Regions from separate parts of the Polaromonas sp. JS666 genome, predicted to be linked through region 2. Evidence: riboswitches for the same ligand, from Rfam matches in the RefSeq annotation. Region 2 holds a riboswitch; the other holds the start of a gene.

Region 1 (10,312 bases), 2.5 Mb from region 2:
TCGGTCATCATTGCGTCCAAGTTTGACCAGGTGCAAAAGCACCTGTCGCTGACGGGCCACGTCTACTCGCCCTGCATCTGGGTGATGAACAAGGCAGTCTTCGACAAGCTCAGCGCGGCCGACAAGCAGGCGTTTCTTGACGCCGCCAAGGAAGGCACCAAGGCCAACCGCGCACGGGTCGATGAGGACGACGCCAAAGGGGTCGCCGACCTGCGCGCCAAGGGCATGACGGTGATTGACAATATTGACAAATCGAAATTTGTCACTGCCCTGGCACCGGTCAACGCCGAATTCGAAAAGCAGTTCGGCAAGGCCAACATCGAGAAGATCCGCAATTACAAGTAAGCGGTCCAATTGCGCATTGCATTTTCATTTTTTTAGCCCTCTACGCCCGCAGTCACTGGACTGGCGGGCGTTTCATTTGTGAGCGGAGCGAGTTGCCATGAAGCAAGCATTTCTCAAGTTCGAGCGCTGGTGTACCAGCATTTCCATGGCGGGAGCCTGCGGCATGCTGGTGATCGCCTCAACGCTCGGCATGTTTCAGATCATCACGCGCTTTGTGCTGGAACAGCCGGCCGAGTGGAGCGAGATCCTGATACGCCTGAGTCTGATCTGGATGGTATTTCTAGGCATTCCAGCGGCTTTCCGGCAAGGCGCCATGGTCAGCGTGGACGTGCTTTACCGTTGGAGCCCTCCCCGCGTCAAGCGGATCCTGGACTGGGTGGTCGGCCTGGCGGCACTCACGCTGATCGCCATCATCATCTGGTGGGGCTGGGACTATGCAATGCGCGGCCGCGTACAGTCCATGGCCGGACTCGAATCCATCTCGATGTTCTGGGGCTATGTAGCCATGCCAATCGGAGGACTGTTTTGCGTGATCGGCATTATCGGCAACATGCTGGATCCGCAGCACCACGAACTGGAAACGGCAACATGATCCATAAATTTTCTACAGGCGTCGCGGCAAAGCCCCGCGCGAGCCGGCCAATGCCGGCTTCTTGCCCCAACTTTTTTCAGGAGACTGCACAATGACCGCCGCGATGCTGACAACCATGGTCGTGTGTTTTGCACTGACGATCTCCGTTGCCGTGTCTATCGGCCTGGCGTCCGTGCTCGGCATCCAGGTTTCGAACTCCAACATGCTGATCTCGGTGAAGGAGATGTTCAATGCGATCAACAAGTTTCCGCTCGCAGCGATCCCGTTTTTCATCCTGGCCGGAAATTTGATGGAAACAGGCGGCATTTCACGCCGACTCGTCGAGTTTGCGAAGAGCATTGTCGGCGGCGTTCAGGGCGGCCTGCCGATGACCTGCGTGTTGACCTGCATGATTTTTGCCGCCGTGTCGGGTTCATCGGTTGCCACCACATTTGCCGTCGGTGCCATCCTGATTCCCGCCCTGATCAAGCACGGCTATCCGACCAGTTATGCGGCTGCCCTGCAGGCCACCAGCGCCGAATTGGGCGTGATCATTCCGCCGTCGATTCCGATGATTCTGTATGGCGTCAGCGCCGAGGTATCCATCGGCGAACTGTTCATCGCCGGCGTCGGCCCCGGCATCTTTATCAGCCTCGCGCTGATGGCCTTTGTCTATGTGTATTGCAAGATCAAGGGCTGGGGGAAAAATGACGGCGATGGCCGGCTCAGTTTTGGCAAGGCCACCTGGCAGGCCGGCTGGGCACTGCTGATGCCCGTCATCATTCTTGGCGGCATTTACGGCGGCATCTTCACGCCCACCGAAGCCGCGGCGGTAGCGGTTTTTTATGCCCTGATTGTGGGCATGGTGATTTATCGCGAAATCAATCTGCCGGCTCTCATACTTGTCTTGCGTAAATCCGTCCTTTCCAGCGCGGTGATCATGTTCATCATCGCCAACGCAGGACTTTTTGCGTTTCTGATCACCCGGGCGGGCGTACCGGATGCGATTGGCCGCTGGCTGGAAGCCGTTCTGCAATCGCCGGCGCTGTTCCTGCTGGGCGTCAACACCGCGCTGTTCATCATTGGCATGTTCATCGAAACCAGCGCAGCCATCATTGTGCTGGCGCCCATCCTGGCGCCCGTGGCCATGCATTTCGGCATAGATCCGGTGCATTTCGGCATGGTCATGGTGGTCAACCTGGCGCTGGGCATGATCACGCCACCCTTCGGCGTCAATCTGTTTGCGGCCTGTACGGTGGCGCGTATTTCACTGGACCGCATCGTCGTGCACCTGCTTCCTTTCGTGCTGGTCATCCTGGCCTGCCTGATGGTGATCACCTATTTCCCGGCGCTGTCGCTCACGCTGCGCGATCTGGTGTACTCCAAGTAGGAAGGCCCGCACCTTGGGCTACACTTGAGAGGTCAGGAGAGAGTTTTCATCGCGAAAACCGCCGAAGGCGCACGAACACCATGAGGGCACCCCTCGTGGTGTACTGAACGCTCAGGCAAAAGGACTGGCAACCGTTTTCCGGCGCCTGGCGCCGGAAAACGTTCCCTACTGGAGAGAGACCGCTTTCGAGGCGGCCCACCGAAGGAGCAAGCCTGCATCGCCAGGTGAATCTCTCAGGTAAAGTGGACAGCAGGGGCAGCGCATGACCATCGGTCATGGATTCATGTTTGCCCCCGGAGACCGCCTTGTCCAACGCCTCTTCTGCTACCCCCGAAGATCTTCTCAAAACACCGCTGCATGATCTGCACGTGGAACTCGGCGCGCGCATGGTGCCGTTCGCGGGTTATTCCATGCCGGTGCAGTACCCTGCCGGCCTGATGGCCGAGCACCACCACACACGTCAGGCGGCAGGCCTTTTTGACGTATCCCACATGGGCCAGCTGCGCCTGGTGGGTCCTGATTCAGCGGCGGCACTGGAAACCCTGCTGCCTGTCGATGTGATCGACCTGCCGGCGGGCAAGCAGCGCTATGGCCTGCTGCTCAATGACGACGGCGGCATCATCGACGACCTGATGTTTTTCAACCGCAACATGCACGACAGCGCCAACGGCGGCGACCTGTTCCTCATCGTGAACGGCGCCTGCAAGGTCGGCGATATCGCGCACATCCAGCAAAAAATCGGCAGCCGGTGCGAAGTCATCCCCATGCCCGAGATGGCGTTGATGGCCCTGCAGGGGCCGCAGGCAGTGACGGCCTTGCAGCGCCTGGCACCCGGTGTTGACAAGCTGGTGTTCATGACCGGCGGCCGTTTCACGGTGGCGGGCTGCGACTGCTTCATCACCCGCAGCGGCTACACCGGCGAAGACGGCTTCGAGATCTCGGTGCACGAATCGCAGGCGGACACCCTGGCCAGGGCCCTGCTGGCCCAGTCCGAAGTCAAACCCGTTGGCCTGGGCGCACGCAACTCGCTGCGGCTCGAAGCCGGCCTGTGCCTGTATGGCAACGACATCGACACCAGCACCACGCCGGTGGAAGCGGCGCTCAACTGGGCCATCCAGAAGGTCCGGCGCACTGGCGGCGCGCGGGCCGGCGGATTTCCCGGCGCGGAAAAAATTCTGGCGCAACTGGCCGACCCGGCCGCGACACTGACCCGCAAACGCGTGGGACTGGTCGCGCTGGAACGCGTGCCTGTGCGCGACCACACCGAACTGCAAAGCACGGCGGGCGCACCCATTGGCCAGGTGACCAGCGGCCTGCTCGGCCCCACCATCAACCAGCCGGTGGCCATGGGCTATGTCAGTCCCGAGTTTGCCGCCATCGGCACGCGAATCCATGCCCTGGTGCGCGGCAAGCCCGTTCCCATGGAAGTAGCCGCCATGCCGTTTGTGCCCAACCACTACTACCGCGGCTGAGCAACCTACCGACTTTCACTGCCGCCTTTCAAGTTATTCACGTTACTTTTACGTTAACTTGCTGAATCCTTTTCACTGAACTTCTGGAGAACCTCATGACTGTCAAATACACCGAAGACCACGAATGGCTCAAGATTGACGGCGACACCGCCACCGTGGGCATCACGGTTCATGCGCAGGACGCGCTGGGCGATGTCGTGTTTGTCGACCTGCCTGCCGTCGGCGCCACCCTGGCGCAGAAGGAAGCCGCCGGCGTGGTGGAATCAGTCAAGGCCGCCGCAGACGTCTACATGCCCGTGAGCGGCGAGGTCGTTGAAGTCAACGAAGCCCTGCGCAACGACCCATCGCTGGCCAACAGCGACCCGCTGGGCGCCGGCTGGTTCTTCAAGATCAGGCTGTCTGACGCCTCGCAGCTGGACGCCCTGATGGACGAAACCAGCTACACCCAGTTTTCCGCAGGTTAATGGCCCCCACGCTTGCCACTTCGTGTGCTGCGCTGCCCCCCGAGGGGGCTGTGCTTGCTTGGGTCGGCCCTGCGCGGCGCACGTCCGTCTGTCTGTCTTTTATCGGAATAAACACATGTTGATGCCATCCGCCAAGCCGCTGGGCGAGCTTGAAAACCCCTCTGAATTCATCCCGCGCCACATCGGCATTGATGAGGCCGATGAAGTGCACATGCTCAGTGTGGTGGGCTCCGCCTCGCGCCGCGACCTGATTGACGGGATTGTTCCGCGTTCGATCGCGCGCACCAGCACCATGGCCATTCCGGCGCCAGTGACTGAAGCGGCAGCCCTCAAGCAGCTCAAGGCGATCGCAGCCAAAAACCAGGTGTTCAAGAACTTCATCGGCCAGGGCTACTACGGCACCTACACGCCGGGCGTGATCCTGCGCAACATCCTTGAAAATCCCGCCTGGTACACCGCTTACACGCCCTACCAGGCCGAGATTTCGCAGGGCCGCATGGAGGCGCTGATCAACTTCCAGACCATGGTCTGCGACCTGACCGGCATGCCGATTGCCAATGCCTCCATGCTCGATGAGGCCACCGCCGCCGCCGAGGCCATGACGCTGGCCAGGCGCAGCGTGAAAAGCAAAAGCAATGTGTTCATCGTCGCCGGCGACTGTCATCCGCAAACGATTGAAGTCATCCAGACCCGCGCCAGGCCGCTGGGCATTGAAGTCAAGGTCAGCACCGCAGTGACTACCCTGCCGCAGCTCATGGCCGAAGGCAATTACTTTGGCGTGCTGGCCCAGTACCCGGCCACCACCGGCAGCATCCACGACCTGCGCCCGCTGGCCGGCCAGGCGCATGTAGACGGCGCGGCCCTGTGCGTGGCCGCCGACCTGCTGGCACTGACCCTGCTCACGCCGCCCGGCGAATGGGACGCCGACATCGTGCTGGGCAACACCCAGCGCTTTGGCATGCCCATGGGCAACGGTGGCCCGCACGCGGCCTACCTCGCCTGCCGCGACGAGTTCAAGCGCTCCCTGCCCGGCCGCCTGGTGGGCGTGAGTGTCGACGTCCACGGCAATCCGACCTACCGCCTGGCGCTGCAGACGCGCGAGCAGCATATCCGCCGCGAAAAAGCCACCTCCAACATCTGCACCGCCCAGGTGCTGCCCGCCGTGATTGCCAGCATGTATGCGGTCTACCATGGGCCGCAGGGCCTCAGGCGCATCGCAGAGCGCGTGGCGGCATACACCGCCATCTTCGTGCGCGGCCTGCAGGAACTCGGCTATGAGATCACCGACCTGGGGGCCTTTGACTCCGTCACCGTCAAGACCGGAGATGCCACCAATTTAATAGCTGAACGCGCCCGTCAGTCCGGGGCCAACCTGCGATGTCGCCTGAACAATCACCTGGGCGTGTCACTGGACGAAACCACCAGCCGCAAGGACATTGAACTGCTGTGGTCCTTCTTTGCCCAGCCCGGCCAGACGGTGCCCGTGGTCAGCGCCTTTGAAGAGGGCATCGAGTCCCTGATTCCGGCCGACCTGCGCCGCACCAGCGCCTTCCTGACCCACCCGGTGTTCAACACCCACCACTCCGAAACCGGCATGCTGCGCTACATCCGCATGCTCAGCGACAAGGACCTGGCGCTGGACCGCAGCATGATCCCGCTGGGCAGCTGCACCATGAAGCTCAACGCGACCAGCGAGATGATTCCCATCACCTGGCCCGAGTTTGCCAACATCCACCCCTTTGCCCCCCAGGAGCAACTGCAGGGCTATGCCGAACTCGACAAGCAGCTGCGCGACTGGCTGTGCCAGGCCACCGGGTACAAAGGTATCAGCCTGCAGCCCAATGCGGGTTCGCAGGGCGAATACGCCGGCTTGCTGGTGATCAAGGCCTTCCACGAAGCACATGGCCAGGGCCATCGCAACATCTGCCTGATTCCCTCATCGGCCCACGGCACCAACCCGGCCAGCGCCCAGATGGCGGGCATGACGGTCGTCGTCACGGCCTGCGATGCGCAGGGCAATGTGGACATGGAGGACCTGAAAGCCAAGTGTGAGAAGCACAGCGCCAATCTGGCCTGCATGATGATCACCTACCCCAGCACGCATGGCGTCTTTGAAACCCATGTGCAAGACCTTTGCCAGCTGGTGCATTCGCACGGCGGCCGGGTCTATGTCGATGGCGCCAACATGAACGCGCTGGTCGGCGTGGCAGCCCCCGGCGAATTCGGCGGCGACGTCAGCCACCTGAATCTGCACAAGACTTTCTGCATCCCGCACGGCGGCGGCGGGCCGGGCGTGGGTCCGGTTTGCGTGGTGGCCGACCTGGTGCCTTACCTGCCCGGCCATGCCACAGCCGGATATGCAGGAGGCGGCCGAGCCTTCGGAGAGGGCACCAGCTTTTCCGCCGGGCCGCCCCAAGGAAAAGAAGCCCCCTCGGGGGGCAGCGCATTACACGAAGTGAAAAGCGTGGGGGCCATTTCCGCCGCGCCTTTGGGCAATGCAGCCGTGCTGCCGATCAGCTGGATGTACTGCCGCATGATGGGCGCCGAAGGCCTGAAGCAGGCCACCGAGATCGCCATCCTGAGCGCCAACTACATCAGTTCGCGACTGAAAGACCACTACCCAACGCTGTACGCCAGTGAAAACGGCCATGTCGCGCATGAGTGCATTCTGGACCTGCGTCCGCTGAAGGAAACCAGCGGCGTCACCGCCGAAGACGTCGCCAAGCGGCTGATCGACTACGGTTTTCACGCGCCGACGCTGAGCTTCCCGGTCGCCGGCACGCTGATGGTGGAGCCAACCGAGAGCGAAACGCTGGACGAGCTGGACCGCTTCATCGACGCGATGATCGCCATTCGGCAGGAAATCCGCCGCATCGAAAAAGGCGAGTGGCCGCAGGACGACAACCCGCTGAAGGCCGCGCCGCATACGGCGGCAAGCCTGCTCAAGGGCGAATGGATGCATGCCTACACACGCGATGTGGGGGCAGCCATACTCAGCAAGACCCAGCACGCCAAATACTGGCCGCCAGTGGGCCGCGTCGACAACGTCTATGGCGACCGCAACCTGTTTTGCAGTTGCGTGCCCGTGAGCGACTACGCCTGAAACAAACCAGGGGTTTTTCAAGGTTTACTGCCGTTCACTGCCATTCACTGCCTCTTCGCCCTGCATGGATTCGCAGACACTCCTGGTCGTGATGGGTGCCGCACTTGCCGGCTTTGTGCAGGGCCTTTCAGGCTTTGGCTTCGGCCTCGTCGCCATGTCTGTCTGGGCCTGGACGATTGATCCGCGGCTTGCCGCCGCCATGGCGGTTTTTGGTGCCCTGACCGGGCAGCTGGTGGCTGCCGCTACGGTGCGCCGCGGTTTTGATCTGCGGCGGCTGGCCCCTTTTGTGGCCGGTGGCCTGCTCGGCATTCCCGCCGGACTGCTGATGCTGCCCTTGATGGACGTGCAGATGTTCAAGGCCTTTCTGGGCATGCTGCTTATGCTCTGGTGCCCCGCCATGCTGATGGCAGGCCAATTACCCCGCATCACCGCGGGCGGTCGTCTCGGCGACGGGCTGGCGGGCGGCGTAGGCGGCATGATGAGTGCGATGGGTGGTTTTTCGGGTGTCATTCCCACGCTCTGGTGCACGCTGCGCGGCTATGACAAGCACGCCCAGCGCGCCATCATTCAGAACTTCAATCTGGCCATGCTGATGGTCACCATGGCCACTTACATCGCCACCGGCATCGTGACCCGCGAAACCGTACCCATGCTGGCCATCGTGGCGCCGGCGATGCTGCTGCCTTCACTCATCGGCGCGCGGGTCTACATTGGCATCAGCGAAGTAATGTTCCGCAAGATCATCTTGAGCCTGCTGACCGCCTCGGGTGCAGCCCTGCTGGGCTCCTCGCTGCCACAGCTGCTGGGCCGGGCGAGCTGATGCGGTGCCTGTAACTTCACCGTTACAGGGCATTGCGCCGACCCGGAGATAATGCGGCGGACTGTTTCCCGCGCGTTTTCCGTTTTGCCTGCTTCCGTCAGCGGTACCCCGCCACCATCCGCCACCATTTATGACCAACCCCATGAACATCATGAAATCCGTTCCAGCCCTGCTGGCCTCCTGCGCTCTGGCCACCAGCGTGCTGGCCGCAGCACCCGCCGAAACGCTGCCCACCGGCGTGAAAATTGTGCACAGCGTGGACGGCACCGGCGCGCAGCCCAAGGCCTCGGACACGGTCAAAGTGCACTACCGCGGAACGCTCGCCGACGGCAAGGAATTTGACAGCTCCTACAAACGCGGCACACCCGCCACCTTCCCGCTCAGCCGGGTGGTGCCGTGCTGGACGGAAGGCCTGCAGAAAATCAAGGTCGGCGGCAAGGCCACGCTGACCTGCCCACCCGCCACGGCGTATGGCGAGCGCGGCGCCGGCGGTGTGGTGCCGCCCAATGCCACGCTGACGTTTGAAGTTGAGTTGCTGGCCATCGAGAAATAAGCAGCCCGCACGGACGCGGCCTCACGCCACCGCTTACGGTGCCTCGCTGAGTGCCGCCAGCAGTGCCTGGTTAAAGGCATCTGCCCGTTCAAACTGAACCCAGTGGCCGGCGGCATCAATGAGCGTCAGGGTCCGGAAATTTCGGGCTTGCCGCACAGCCGCCGCCAGCGCATCCAGCTTGCCCCGGTACAGGGCGTCTTCACTGCCGTAAATGGCATGCACCGGGCAGCGCACCTGCTCCAGTGAACGCGCCAGCACGTCGGTACGCGACAGGCTGCGCCCTTTCATCCGGTCGCGCAGCACGTTGGCCACATGCAGGCGAAGCGCCAGCTCGGTGATCGCCTCCGGGCGGTACAGCATCAGCGCCGCCAGGTTGCCGCGGTGAATGGCATCGCGCTGGGCTGGGTCTGTCAGGTGCCGCCACGAATTGAGCTGAATCGGCTTCTCGGGTGCGATGCCCAAACCGGGCGCGCCCACCAGCACTACACGGGCAGCCCGCGCCGGAAACTGGGCCGCCAGAAACCCGGCCACCATGCCGCCAAACGAAAAACCCACAAGATCACAGGCCTCGTCATCGAGCAGCAACTTCAGCCCCTGCTCAACCGGACCGGGCACGGCATCGGCGTCCGTCCCCTGTGCCGGTGCGGCTGAATCGCCAAAACCGGGCAGGTCCGGCACATAGACCCGGCGCCCCGACTCGACCAAGGGAAGAATGTTGCGCAGCCAATGCGTCCAGCTGCCGCTGCCGCCATGAAGAAGCACCACGGGCGCCAGCGCGCGGCTGCCACCCGCCTCACCCCAGACATGCCAGACCATGCTGCCCGCCCCGCAGGGCGTTTCCTTGCGGACCGCTGTTTCTAAAAGCGCTTGTGCTTCAGGGGGGACTTGGATTTGAACCTGTACCGAAAGAGTCATTCAGCGTTTATACCTTGCCCCGCTCCTCGATGTTGACGCGAAACAGGACCCCTCAGCTTTCGATCACGACCGGGGGACCGAGACGGTAGCGATTCAGAATCTCCATGTCCGGGTCTAGCCCCAGGCCCGGCCCAGGCGGCACTGACAGTCGGCCCTGGCGAGCGCGCACGGCGTCGTGGTACGGACTGGCTTGCAGGTCGCCGAAGAAGAGCTCGAAAGCAACCTCCGGCGCGAAGGCCGCCGCGAGGTGAAGCGACGCCAGAAAGCCCGGGCCGAAGTAGAAACAGTGCGGCACGTAGTCGACGCCATGCGTGCGCGCCAGGATCGCAGCCCGTGCCACCGCCTCAATGCCGCCGAACTTGATGACGCTGGGCTGGCAAATGTCGACCGACCCAGCCCGCAGCATCGCGGCCAATTCGTGCACACCGGCAACGTTCTCTCCCGCGGCGATCGGAATCGTCGTCGCCGCGCGTACACGCGCCAGGCCGGCGTGATCCTCCGGCGGCCACACGGGCTCTTCCAGCCAGGCCAGACGCGATGCCTCGAGCGCGCGGGCATGCTCGATAGCCTGGGACACGCTCCACGGACAGTTGGTGTCGAGCGCGAGCCATACCGATTCACCGCAAGCGGCGCGCGCCGCGCGCACTGTGTCCAGGCGGACTTCGTGCAGCTTGATGTG
Region 2 (10,312 bases):
CATCACCATGCCCTTGATGCCGGGCGCAATGCGGAACTTGTCGGTCGAGTGCCGCAGGTGGTGAAGGAAGTCTCGGTAGAACAGCGTCTTGCCCTGCTTGGCCAGGCCGAGCGCGTTGTAGATTTCCGCGCGCGGCATGTGCGGCATCATGCTGCGCAGAAACTGCACATAGGCCGACGGGATGCCCATGTCCACCATGAAGTAGGCACGCGCAAAACTGAACAGGATGAGCAGGTCATCCTCGCCAAACAGTGCGGCGTCTATCACCAGCTTGCCGCTCTTGCTGTGCAATATCGGCAGGGCAAGCGGCACTTCATTAAAGCCGTTGATGATCTTGCCGACGACGTAAGCGCCCTTGTTGCGGAAAAACAGGCCCGACAACACCTGTATCTGGAAATTGGCGCGCAGTTTCACGTCGCTGAGCCGCTCGCTGACGGCCTCCAGCACATAGCCGGCATCGCGCTCCAGGTCTTCAAACTCCAGGCGCAGGTCGAAGTCGCGCACCAGCCGGACGATGATCTCGCGCAGGTTGTCGCGGGTCGGGTAATACGCACGGTAGGTGGGTTGCGCCGTCGGCTCCTCGTTTTCAATGTACTCGGTGCTGACGGCTGGCCGGACGAAGATGAAGTCGTTCTGGAAATAGCTGCGGTGCAGTATTTTGGTGGTGACCGAATTGAAGAAGGTCTCAGCCAGTTCGGGCTGGTGGTGATTGACCAGCAGGCCGATGTAATGCAGCTTGACCTGGTGCCAGACATCCATGGACTGCTCGCCGGCCTTGAACTCACGCTCCAGCCGCGTCGACGCTTCGCGCACGCGCAGGTCGTAAAACTCGATACGCTCGCGCTGGGCGCGTTGCTGGCCATGCCAGTCGGCGGTTTCGAAACGGTGCTTGGCACGCGCCGACTCGGTGCGAAACAGCTGGTAGTGGCGGTTGAACCCGTCCATCATCGCTTTCGCAATGTCGTAGGCGATGGTGGAGTCAAGGCGCTGGGGAAACACGGCGAGTCCTGGTTCTGGCGCTGTCTGGCGTTATCTGACGTTACCGGCTGTTCCAGAGGTCCCAGACGCGGTCCACCGCCTGCCGGTAGCGGGCATCCAGCTCCTCGGGGTCTGAGACGCTCATCTGCAGGTCCTGCAGCAGGCCGTCGTGCACACCGAATGCCCAGCCGTGCACAGTGACGTCCTGGCTGCGGGCCCAGGCGTCCACCATCACGGTGCTGACCGACACGTTCACCACCTGCTCGATCACGTTGATGTCGCACAAGGCATTGGCCCGCACCGCATCGGGCAGGCTGTCGAGCAGCTGGCGGTGCCGGTGGCGCACGTCCTGGATGTGGCGTATCCAGTTGTCGGCCAGGCCAATGCGCGCGCCTTCCAGCGCGGCCTGCACGCCCGAGCAGCCGTAATGACCCACCACCATGATGTCCTTGACCTTGAGCCGCTCCACCGCGAACTGGATCGCGGACAGGGCGTTGAGGTCGGAGTGCACCACGATGTTGGCCACGTTGCGGTGGACAAACACCTCGCCCGGCTCCAGCCCGGTGATCTGGTTGGCCGGCACGCGGCTGTCGGAGCAGCCAATCCACATGTATTTGGGAGTCTGCTGCTTGACCAGGCTGGTGAAAAAGCCCGGCCGTTCGGCTTCCATTTGTGCCGCCCAGGCGCGGTTATGGCTGAAAAGGCTTTCAAGTGATGCTGTCATGGGAACGATCTTAATCAGTTGCAGGCCGGGCGGCCTCACAGGGTCATCCCTTGGCCATTCGTTGCGCCAGGGTACGGGCCTCAGCAGGTTTCGGCAAACAGTTCACGGCCTATCAGCATGCGGCGGATCTCGCTGGTGCCGGCACCGATTTCATAAAGTTTGGCGTCGCGCCAGAGGCGTCCGAGCGGGTAGTCGTTGATGTAGCCGTTGCCGCCAAAAATCTGCACACCCTCGCCGGCCATCCAGGTGGCCTTTTCGGCGCACCAGAGAATGACGGAAGCGCAGTCCTTGCGGACCTGGCGTGCATGCTCCGCGCCCCGCATGTCCAGGTTTTTGGCCACGGTATAGGCGAAGGAGCGCCCGGCCTGCAGCACGGTGTACATGTCGGCGACCTTGCCCTGGATCAGCTGGAATTCGCCAATGCTCTGGCCAAACTGCTTGCGGTCGTGGATGTAGGGCACCACGTTGTCCATCACCGCCTGCATGATGCCCAGCGGTCCGCCCGTCAGCACGGCGCGTTCGTAGTCAAGGCCGCTCATCAGCACCTTGGCGCCGCTATTGAGGCCGCCCAGGATGTTTTGCGCCGGCACTTCGACATTGCTGAACACCAGCTCGCCGGTGTGGCTGCCGCGCATGCCGAGCTTGTCGAGCTTTTGCGCCACCGAAAAGCCCTTCATGCCCTTTTCGATCAGGAAGGCGGTCACGCCGCGGGCGCCCAGCTCAGGCTCGGTTTTCGCGTAGACCACCAGGGTATCGGCGTCGGGGCCGTTGGTGATCCACATCTTGCTGCCGTTGAGCAGGTAGTAGCCGCCATTGTCCTCGGCCTTGAGCTTCATCGAAATCACGTCGCTGCCGGCGCCGGGCTCGCTCATGGCCAGCGCGCCGACGTGCTCGCCGGAAATCAGCTTGGGCAGGTATTTCTGGCGCTGCGCGTCGGTGCCGTTGCGCTTGATCTGGTTGACGCACAGATTGCTGTGCGCCCCATAGGACAGCCCCACGGAGGCGCTGGCCCGGCTGATCTCTTCCATGGCCACCATGTGGGCCAGGTAGCCCATGCCTGCGCCGCCATATTCTTCGCCGACGGTGATGCCGAGCACGCCCAGCGCGCCCATTTTTTGCCACAGGTCCATCGGGAACTGGTCGTTGCGGTCAAGTTCGGCGGCGCGCGGCGCGATTTCGGCTTGCGCAAATTCACGCACGGCGTCACGCAGGGCGTCGGTCTCTTCGCCGAGCTGGAAGTCAAGTCCTGGCAGGTTGGTCATGATGGCGTCTTTCGCGGGAGGTTACAGAGGTAGCCAGGTGCATGGGGGCGACCGGGCTGGTTCTTGCGGGTTGTCAGTAGGTCTTGGGCACGGGAACGAGCGTCTGCTGCATCAGCGCGCAGGCGCTTTCCTTGCCATTGGCGTCGACGTGCACCACGTCGGCGGTGGTCACGATGATGCGCTTGCCGGCCCGGGCGACACGGCCGGTTGCCCGGAGCTCACCATCCCTGAAGGCGGCCAGAAAATTGATCTTGTATTCGACCGTGGTGACTTCGGCCTCGGGAGGCGCCACCGTCAGCGCGGCATAGCCGCCGGCAATGTCTGCCAGCGCGCCCATGGCGCCGCCATGGAAGCCGCCCTGCTGCTGGGTGACACGTTCTGAGTAAGGCAGTGCAATTTCGCACAAGCCGGCCTCCACCCGCAGCAGCCGCGCACCGAGGTGCTGCATCATGCCCTGGCGTAAAAAGCTCGCTTCAATGCGCTGAAAAAGCGCTGACGGCGCGGAAAGTGCGTCCATGGGGAAAGCCTTCTTTCGGGAGTGGAGGGGGTCACGACGTCAATTGACGTTTACGTAAACGTCAATTATGAACCATTTGACCCCACCGCAACAAGCCTCCAGGCAATTGTTGATATTGCTGAAATGGCTGAAAAGGCTGAACTCGTCGATCAACGCAGGAACCGGGGGAACTCAAACCTGGCTGGTTTTGGGTTTGGGTTTGTCTTTGGCCTTGACGGTCTTGTCGAGCAGCGCCTTGGCCTCTTTTTCGTGGGTGCGAATCTCGTCCAGGTTGGCCTGCAGGTCCAGCATCTGCGCTTCGAGCTTCTTGCGGTGCTCGGTCAGCACGGCCAGGAATTTCTTCAGTTGCGGGGCGGTGTCGCGCGGACTGTCATAGGAATCGATGATTTCCTTGGCCTCCACCAGCGACAGGCCCAGCCGCTTGGCGCGCAAGGTGAGCTTGAGCCGGGTGCGGTCGCGCGCCGTGTAAACGCGGTTGCGCCCGCCCGGCCCCATGCGCTGGGGCTGCAACAGCCCCATGTCTTCGTAAAACCGCATGGCGCGGGTGGTCAGGTCAAACTCTTTGGCAAGATCGCTGATGGTGTAAGTCGTGGCCATGATGATTGAGTGGGTACGAACAGGGGCAGGCAAGGACACGGACAAAGGTGACAGCGCCGGGCGGGCGTCATCACTACAATGGCTCCACGTGACGTTTACGTAAACGTCAAATATAGCGCGAATATTACATGAACCTCCTTGAACAGCGGCTCGATTACCCACTGGCGGATACCCTGCCCGAGGCAGGCGAGGCACTTGAGATTGCACCGGGCGTCAAGTGGATACGCATGGCGCTGCCATTCGCGCTGGACCACATCAACCTGTGGCTGCTGCGCGATGAGCTCGATGACCCGCACAACGCGGGCGTAAAAATCCAGGGCTGGAGCGTGGTGGACTGCTGCATCAGCAGGGAAGAGTCCAAGGCGCAATGGGAAGCGATTTTTGCGACCCAGCTTGAAGGCCTGCCCATCCTGCGCGTCATCGTGACCCACATGCATCCGGACCACATAGGCCTGGCGCACTGGCTTTGCCAGCGCTGGTCAACTCCTGCGGGGCCCGCCGACGAGCCGCCTCTAGGCGGGCCCGGCCCCCTCGGGGGGCAGCAACCCGCGCAGCGGCGGAGCGTGGGGGCGCCATGGACTTGTCGCCTGTGGATGAGCGCCACCGACTACCACAGCGCCCGCATCGGCACCCAGAGCACCACCGGTTTTGGCGGAGACAGTGCCGCGCTCTTTTTCACCGCCCACGGGCTGACCGACCCGGAGTCCGTCGAGAAGATCAGGGGCCGCACCGGCTACTACGCCAGCATGGTGCCCGAGGTGCCGGGCAGCTTTCGCCGCCTGGTCGACGGGCAGATGATCCGCATTGGCGGGCGGGACTGGCGCTGCATCAGTGGTTATGGCCATGCGCCGGAGCACATGGCGCTGTACTGTGATTCGACCCGGGTGCTGATCAGTGGCGACATGGTGCTGCCCCGCATCTCGACCAACGTCAGCGTCTACGACATGGAGCCGGAATCAAACCCGCTTGCGCTGTTCCTGCAGTCCATCGACAAATTCCGGCCCCTGCCGCCCGACACGCTGACCCTGCCCTCGCACGGCAAGCCGTTCCGTGGCCTGCACGAGCGTATCCAGCAGTTGCACGACCACCACCGCGACCGGCTGGCCGAGGTGTTGCAGGCCTGTCAGGCCCGGCCCTGCAGCGCAGCCGACATCCTGCCCGTGATGTTCAGGCGAAAGCTGGACCTGCACCAGACCAGTTTTGCCATGGGCGAATCAGTTGCGCACCTGCATGCACTGTGGTTTGAGGGACGGGTGCACCGGCGGATCGATGCCGCCGGCGTCTTCCGCTTTGAAGCCCCATCGCCGCACTGAAACCATAGGCTAAAACCGCAGGCGCGGGGCCGGGACTACGCGGCAAGGCCTCGAGCGGGCGCCCGGGACTTTGCAACACCGGCGCCGCAGGCTCAGCGTTTTGCGCAGGATTTGACCACCCCCAAGACCGCCTGACACTGTGGCCGCTGCCCGCCAACGCGGCCAGCACGCAGGTGTTTCGATCGGCGCGCACGGCGGTTCGCGGTGCCGAACTGGACGCCCCGGCCAGATTATTGTTATCATCGCAGCGCTGGGGCGGCTCGCATGAGTCGCCCCAGCGTGGTATCGGGAGAGTCTGCCGTCCAGCATTGCCTGGCGGCGGCGCCGAAGGAGCAACCGCCCCGGAAACTCTCAGGCAAATGAACCGGTACCACCCATGCACTCTGAAGAGCTGCCGGGTTTTTTCGTCACCCGGCGCACCGAAGGAGCAAGCGGATTCGCGCGTCACAGCGCCGGTTCGTGAATCTCTCAGGTCCAGCAACAGAGGGGGCGTCCGTCACGCATGATGCGTGCGGGCTCAACCCTTGACGTTCTGGAACCTTTCTATGAAAACGATCGCCGTCATCGGCGGTGGCATCACGGGTGTCACCACGGCCTACGCGCTGGCCAAGCGCGGTTTTGAAGTCACCCTGTTCGAGAAGCATCGCTACGCGGCGATGGAGACCTCGTTCGCCAACGGGGGCCAGCTGTCGGCCTCCAACGCCGAGGTCTGGACCCATTGGTCGACCCTGCTCAAAGGCATCAAGTGGATGCTCAAGAGCGATGCCCCGCTGCTGCTCAACCCCAAGCCCAGCTGGCACAAGCTGTCCTGGTTCGCCGAGTTCATTGCCTCGATGCCGGCCTACCGCCAGAACACGATAGCAACCGCCCGCCTGGCCGTGGCGGCGCGCGAGCATCTGTTCGACTGGGCCGCGCAGGAGGGCATCGATTTCGACCTGAAGCAGCAGGGCATCCTGCACATCTACCGGGACAAGGCCGGGTTCGATCACGCGGCCCGCGTGACCGAACTGCTGGCCCAGGGCGGGCTCGCGCGACGCGCCGTGACACCGTCGGAAATGCGCGCCATCGAGCCGACCCTGGCGGGCAGCTACTATGGCGGCTTCTTCACGGAAAGCGACTCGACCGGCGACATTCACAAGTTCACGACCGGACTGGCCGCCGCCATCGCGCGGCGCGGCGTTCATTGCCTGTACGGGCAGGACGTGCAATCGGTCACCACCAACGGCCGGCAGGTCGATGTCACGGTGGGACAGGCTGACGAGCGACGCACCTCGGTGTTCGACGGGGTGGTCGTCTGCGCCGGCGTCGCCAGCCGTGCGGTGGCCGCGCGACTCGGTGACCGGGTGAACATCTACCCAGTCAAGGGCTATTCGATCACGGTGAACCTGCTCGACGAGTCCAGCCGCGCAGCGGCTCCCATGGTCAGCCTGCTCGACGATGAGACCAAGCTGGTGACAAGCCGCCTGGGTGAGGATCGTTTCCGCGTGGCGGGCACTGCCGAGTTCAACGGTTACAACAAGGACATCCGCGACGACCGCATTCGACCCCTGATCGACTGGGTGGAGCAATGCTTCCCGGGCATGAGCACCCGCAGCGTGGTGCCCTGGGCAGGCCTGCGGCCCATGATGCCGAACATGATGCCCCGTGTCGGCCGCGGTCGGTCTCCCTGCGTGTTTTACAACACGGGCCACGGCCACCTGGGCTGGACGCTGTCAGCCGTGACGGCGGACATGATCGGCAGCCTGGTGCAGCAGGGCCTGCAGGAGCGCAACGTCCCGGGCAGGCTGAGAACCGCGGACGCCTGACAGGCCCGGTGGGCGCCTGCGCTGGCACGGCGTGCCGGGTGGCGTGTGTACGGGCTCAGGCCGTCAGGCGGCCTGCGCAGCATGCGGTAGCGCCAGGTAAAAACTGGCGCCTGCCTGGCCGGTGGTTTCAGCCCAGACATTGCCGCCGTGCCGTGCGGCAACCCGCTTGACGATAGCCAGGCCCAGACCGTTGCCGGGGAATTCAGCAGAAGAGTGCAGGCGCTGAAAAGGCGTGAACAGTTTGCTGCTGTAGGCCGTGTCAAAGCCCGCCCCATTGTCCGACACCAGCAGGACCAGCTCGCCGGGGGTGGCGCCGGGCATCAGCCCGACCTTGATCCAGGCTTCGGCTTTTTTGGAGGTGAATTTCCAGGCGTTTTCCAGCAGGCAGGCCAACGCCGTCGTCAACAACCCCTTGTCACCAACGAGCAGCAGGCTGGCATCCATCTCGATCGCCACGCTGCGGTCCGGGGCGCGTTTGCGCAAATCGTCGACCAGTGCTCGGCAAATAGGTACCAGGTCGAATTTTTCAGGGTTACCGGACAGCTCCGGCAACTGGACCAGGGTTCGCAGGTCATCAACCAGCTTGGCCATCTGGCGCGTGCTGGCCTGAATGCGGCTCACATAATGCAGGCCGGACGCATCGAGCGCAGTCGAGTAGTTCTTTGCCAGCACCTTCGCGAACCCGTTGACGGCATGCAGCGGCCCCTGCAAGTCGTGGGACACCGCGCGGGTGAAGGCGGCCACATCGCGCCTGGTCTTTTCCAGCTCGCTCTGGCACCCGGCCAGTTCCTGTTCCAGCTCCGCATTGGCCCGCCGCAAGGCGCCATCGGCAAGGTGACGCTGTGAGACATCCGCCAGACTGACGAAAACTGCCTGCTGGCCATTCCAGCTGACCGGGCCGCAGGCCAGCTCCACCAGCACCTGCTGCCCATCGGCCTTTTGCTGTTTGCACAGGCGCAGCGCGAGCAGCCCCTCCCCGACGCCTTTGCCCGAAGCGAGGGAGCTGAGCCATCCAGCGCCTTCTCCCTCGGGAAATAGCGCATCCATGCCCAGCGTCAGGAACTTCTTGCGCGCAATGCCATAAAACTCGACGGCCGCTTGGTTGACAGCGAGGATGCGCGTGGAGCTGTCGTCAAAGATCCACATCGGGTTGGGATTCGCCTCAAAAATCAGCTGGTTGTAACGCTCGCTGTCTTCCAGCACATCCAGCAACCTTTGCGTGGATGAGACATCCCTGAGGCTGACGACGTAGCCGGGGGGCTGCCTCGTAAAGGCGTACCGGACCCACTTGTCTTCAAACTTGTCGTGGGCAACAAAGGCGTGCCGCGCGGCAAAGGTCAGGGCCTGGCCCGTGGCGCTCTGATGCTGCTCCGTGATGTCTTCCGGCACGGCCTCCCAGAAATCGAGCCCGGCCAGGGCCGGCTGCGCGCAGTGCAGGAGTTCGAGCGCGCGGGGATTCGCCTCGGTGATTCGGCCGCGTTCATCGAGCAACACCATGCCGTCGCCGGACTGCTCCAGAGGCCCCCAGCCCAGCTCAGCCGGCGCCGATGACCGACTCCCGTTCTGCACGCCCAGGCCGGGCATCTTGTCTGCCAGCTTCACCCCGAACAGGTTGAGGAATCGGCTCATGGGGATTGCACGGGGATTGTTTGGCGGGCTGGCTTGCTTCAGAATCCGGTGCCGCCCGCTAGTACGGCAGCCCGGAAGTAACGCAACCCAATGACAGTGATGGATTATTCATGCCCGGGACCGACGCCAAACCGCAGCGAAGGCTGCAGGCCTTCGCAAGGGTCGCAGCGCCGCCATGGATGCGTTGACAAACAAAACAGCGCGCGTTCATGTTTTGATATTTTCGGGTTGCAGTCACAGTCGTTAGTGGTGCCACTTGCGGTTGGCCGTCACCAGTGCCGTGACATACCCGTGCAGCCAGTCGAAATTCACCGGTTTCTGCAACCGGTGGGCATCCGGCGGAAGACCGCCCCGCTCTTCGATGGCCTCCGGCGGCAAGCCACTGATCACAATAATCTGCATGTCCGCCAACTGCTGATTGCGCTTGAGGGCCTTGAGCATTTCGATGCCATCAACGCCAGGCATGGACAGGTCGGTGATCAGCAAATCCGGACGCATGCTGGCAATGTCCATCAAGGCCTCCAGCGCCGAAGGCATCCAGGTGCAATCGACCGGCAGGTCCCAGTCCTCAAACTGGAGCTGGTACAGCTCCCGGGTGGCCTCGTCGTCCTCGACCAGCAGCACGCGCAAACGGTGTTTCGGATCGGTGTCGACTACCTTGGCGACTTGCGGATTGTTCTTGGCCAGGTAGGCATTGATGGACTGCAGGGCAATCCGGCGGTGGCCGCCCAGGGTCTTCCAGGCGTCAATTTCCCCTTTTTCCACCAGCGACTGCACGGTGGCGACCGACAGACCGAGCAGCTTGGCCGCATAGCTCGTGCCACAGTAATCTTCACTGGAGAAGTCCGTCGCCGTGATGGCATCTTCGAAGGATTTGGGTTCACGCGGCATGGCGGCCCGTAACAGAGGTAAATCTTGTCATTTTCAGCATTTTAATTACTTCAGCAATCGAAAACACATAGAAAAACCGGGGTCAAGGCAAATATAAGGCTGGCACGATGTGCGGTGCCCGGCGGGGAGGAGCGGGGCTGGGCGGGCGGGTGGGTCAAATCTGTTCAGACCGCAATAGCGGTCCTGGGCAGGGTAAAGAAAAAAGCAGCCCCGCAACCGGGCTCGGATTGCGCCCACAGCCGCCCGCCGTGCCTGCCGATCACGCGGCTGGCCGAGGCCAGCCCGATGCCGGTGCCGGCAAACTCCGAGGCCGCATGCAAGCGCTGAAACGGGTTGAACAATTTGTCGGCATACGCCATGTCGAAGCCGGCGCCGTTATCCCGGACCACGAAGACCGGCTGCCCTGCTGCGTCGGGTTGCTGGGTGACGCTGATGCTCGCCCCGACTTTGCGCGAGGTGAACTTCCAGGCATTGCTCAGCAGGTTTTCCATCACCACACCCACAAGCCGCGAGTCGCCATGCGCCTGCAGACCGCTTTCAACATGAACCACGACCCGGCGTTCGGGGTCGCGCGCCTGCCACTCACCCAGAATCCG

The links. Region 2 has a riboswitch for glycine ahead of BPRO_RS20945 (D-amino acid dehydrogenase). Riboswitches for the same ligand answer to the same signal wherever they lie in the genome.
Region 1: another riboswitch for glycine. It lies ahead of gcvT (glycine cleavage system aminomethyltransferase GcvT); the one in region 2 lies ahead of BPRO_RS20945 (D-amino acid dehydrogenase).

The regions. Positions count from the first base shown of each region.
Region 1 covers NC_007948.1:1,922,838-1,933,149, reverse strand. The annotation lists gene BPRO_RS09315 (TRAP transporter substrate-binding protein) at 1-345, shown strand, start outside; gene BPRO_RS09310 (TRAP transporter small permease) at 443-937, shown strand; gene BPRO_RS09305 (TRAP transporter large permease) at 1,029-2,306, shown strand; glycine riboswitch at 2,330-2,443, shown strand; glycine riboswitch at 2,465-2,566, shown strand; gene gcvT (glycine cleavage system aminomethyltransferase GcvT) at 2,582-3,778, shown strand; gene gcvH (glycine cleavage system protein GcvH) at 3,874-4,242, shown strand; gene gcvP (aminomethyl-transferring glycine dehydrogenase) at 4,358-7,345, shown strand; gene BPRO_RS09285 (sulfite exporter TauE/SafE family protein) at 7,410-8,165, shown strand; gene BPRO_RS09280 (FKBP-type peptidyl-prolyl cis-trans isomerase) at 8,317-8,718, shown strand; gene BPRO_RS09275 (alpha/beta fold hydrolase) at 8,752-9,633, opposite strand; gene BPRO_RS09270 (mandelate racemase/muconate lactonizing enzyme family protein) at 9,686-10,312, opposite strand, start outside.
Region 2 covers NC_007948.1:4,401,654-4,411,965, forward strand. The annotation lists gene aceK (bifunctional isocitrate dehydrogenase kinase/phosphatase) at 1-999, opposite strand, end outside; gene can (carbonate dehydratase) at 1,040-1,702, opposite strand; gene BPRO_RS20925 (isovaleryl-CoA dehydrogenase) at 1,783-2,964, opposite strand; gene BPRO_RS20930 (PaaI family thioesterase) at 3,038-3,481, opposite strand; gene BPRO_RS20935 (MerR family transcriptional regulator) at 3,653-4,078, opposite strand; gene BPRO_RS20940 (MBL fold metallo-hydrolase) at 4,207-5,391, shown strand; glycine riboswitch at 5,668-5,768, shown strand; gene BPRO_RS20945 (D-amino acid dehydrogenase) at 5,937-7,196, shown strand; gene BPRO_RS20950 (sensor histidine kinase) at 7,260-8,825, opposite strand; gene BPRO_RS20955 (response regulator) at 9,069-9,716, opposite strand; gene BPRO_RS28090 (PAS domain S-box protein) at 9,881-10,312, opposite strand, start outside.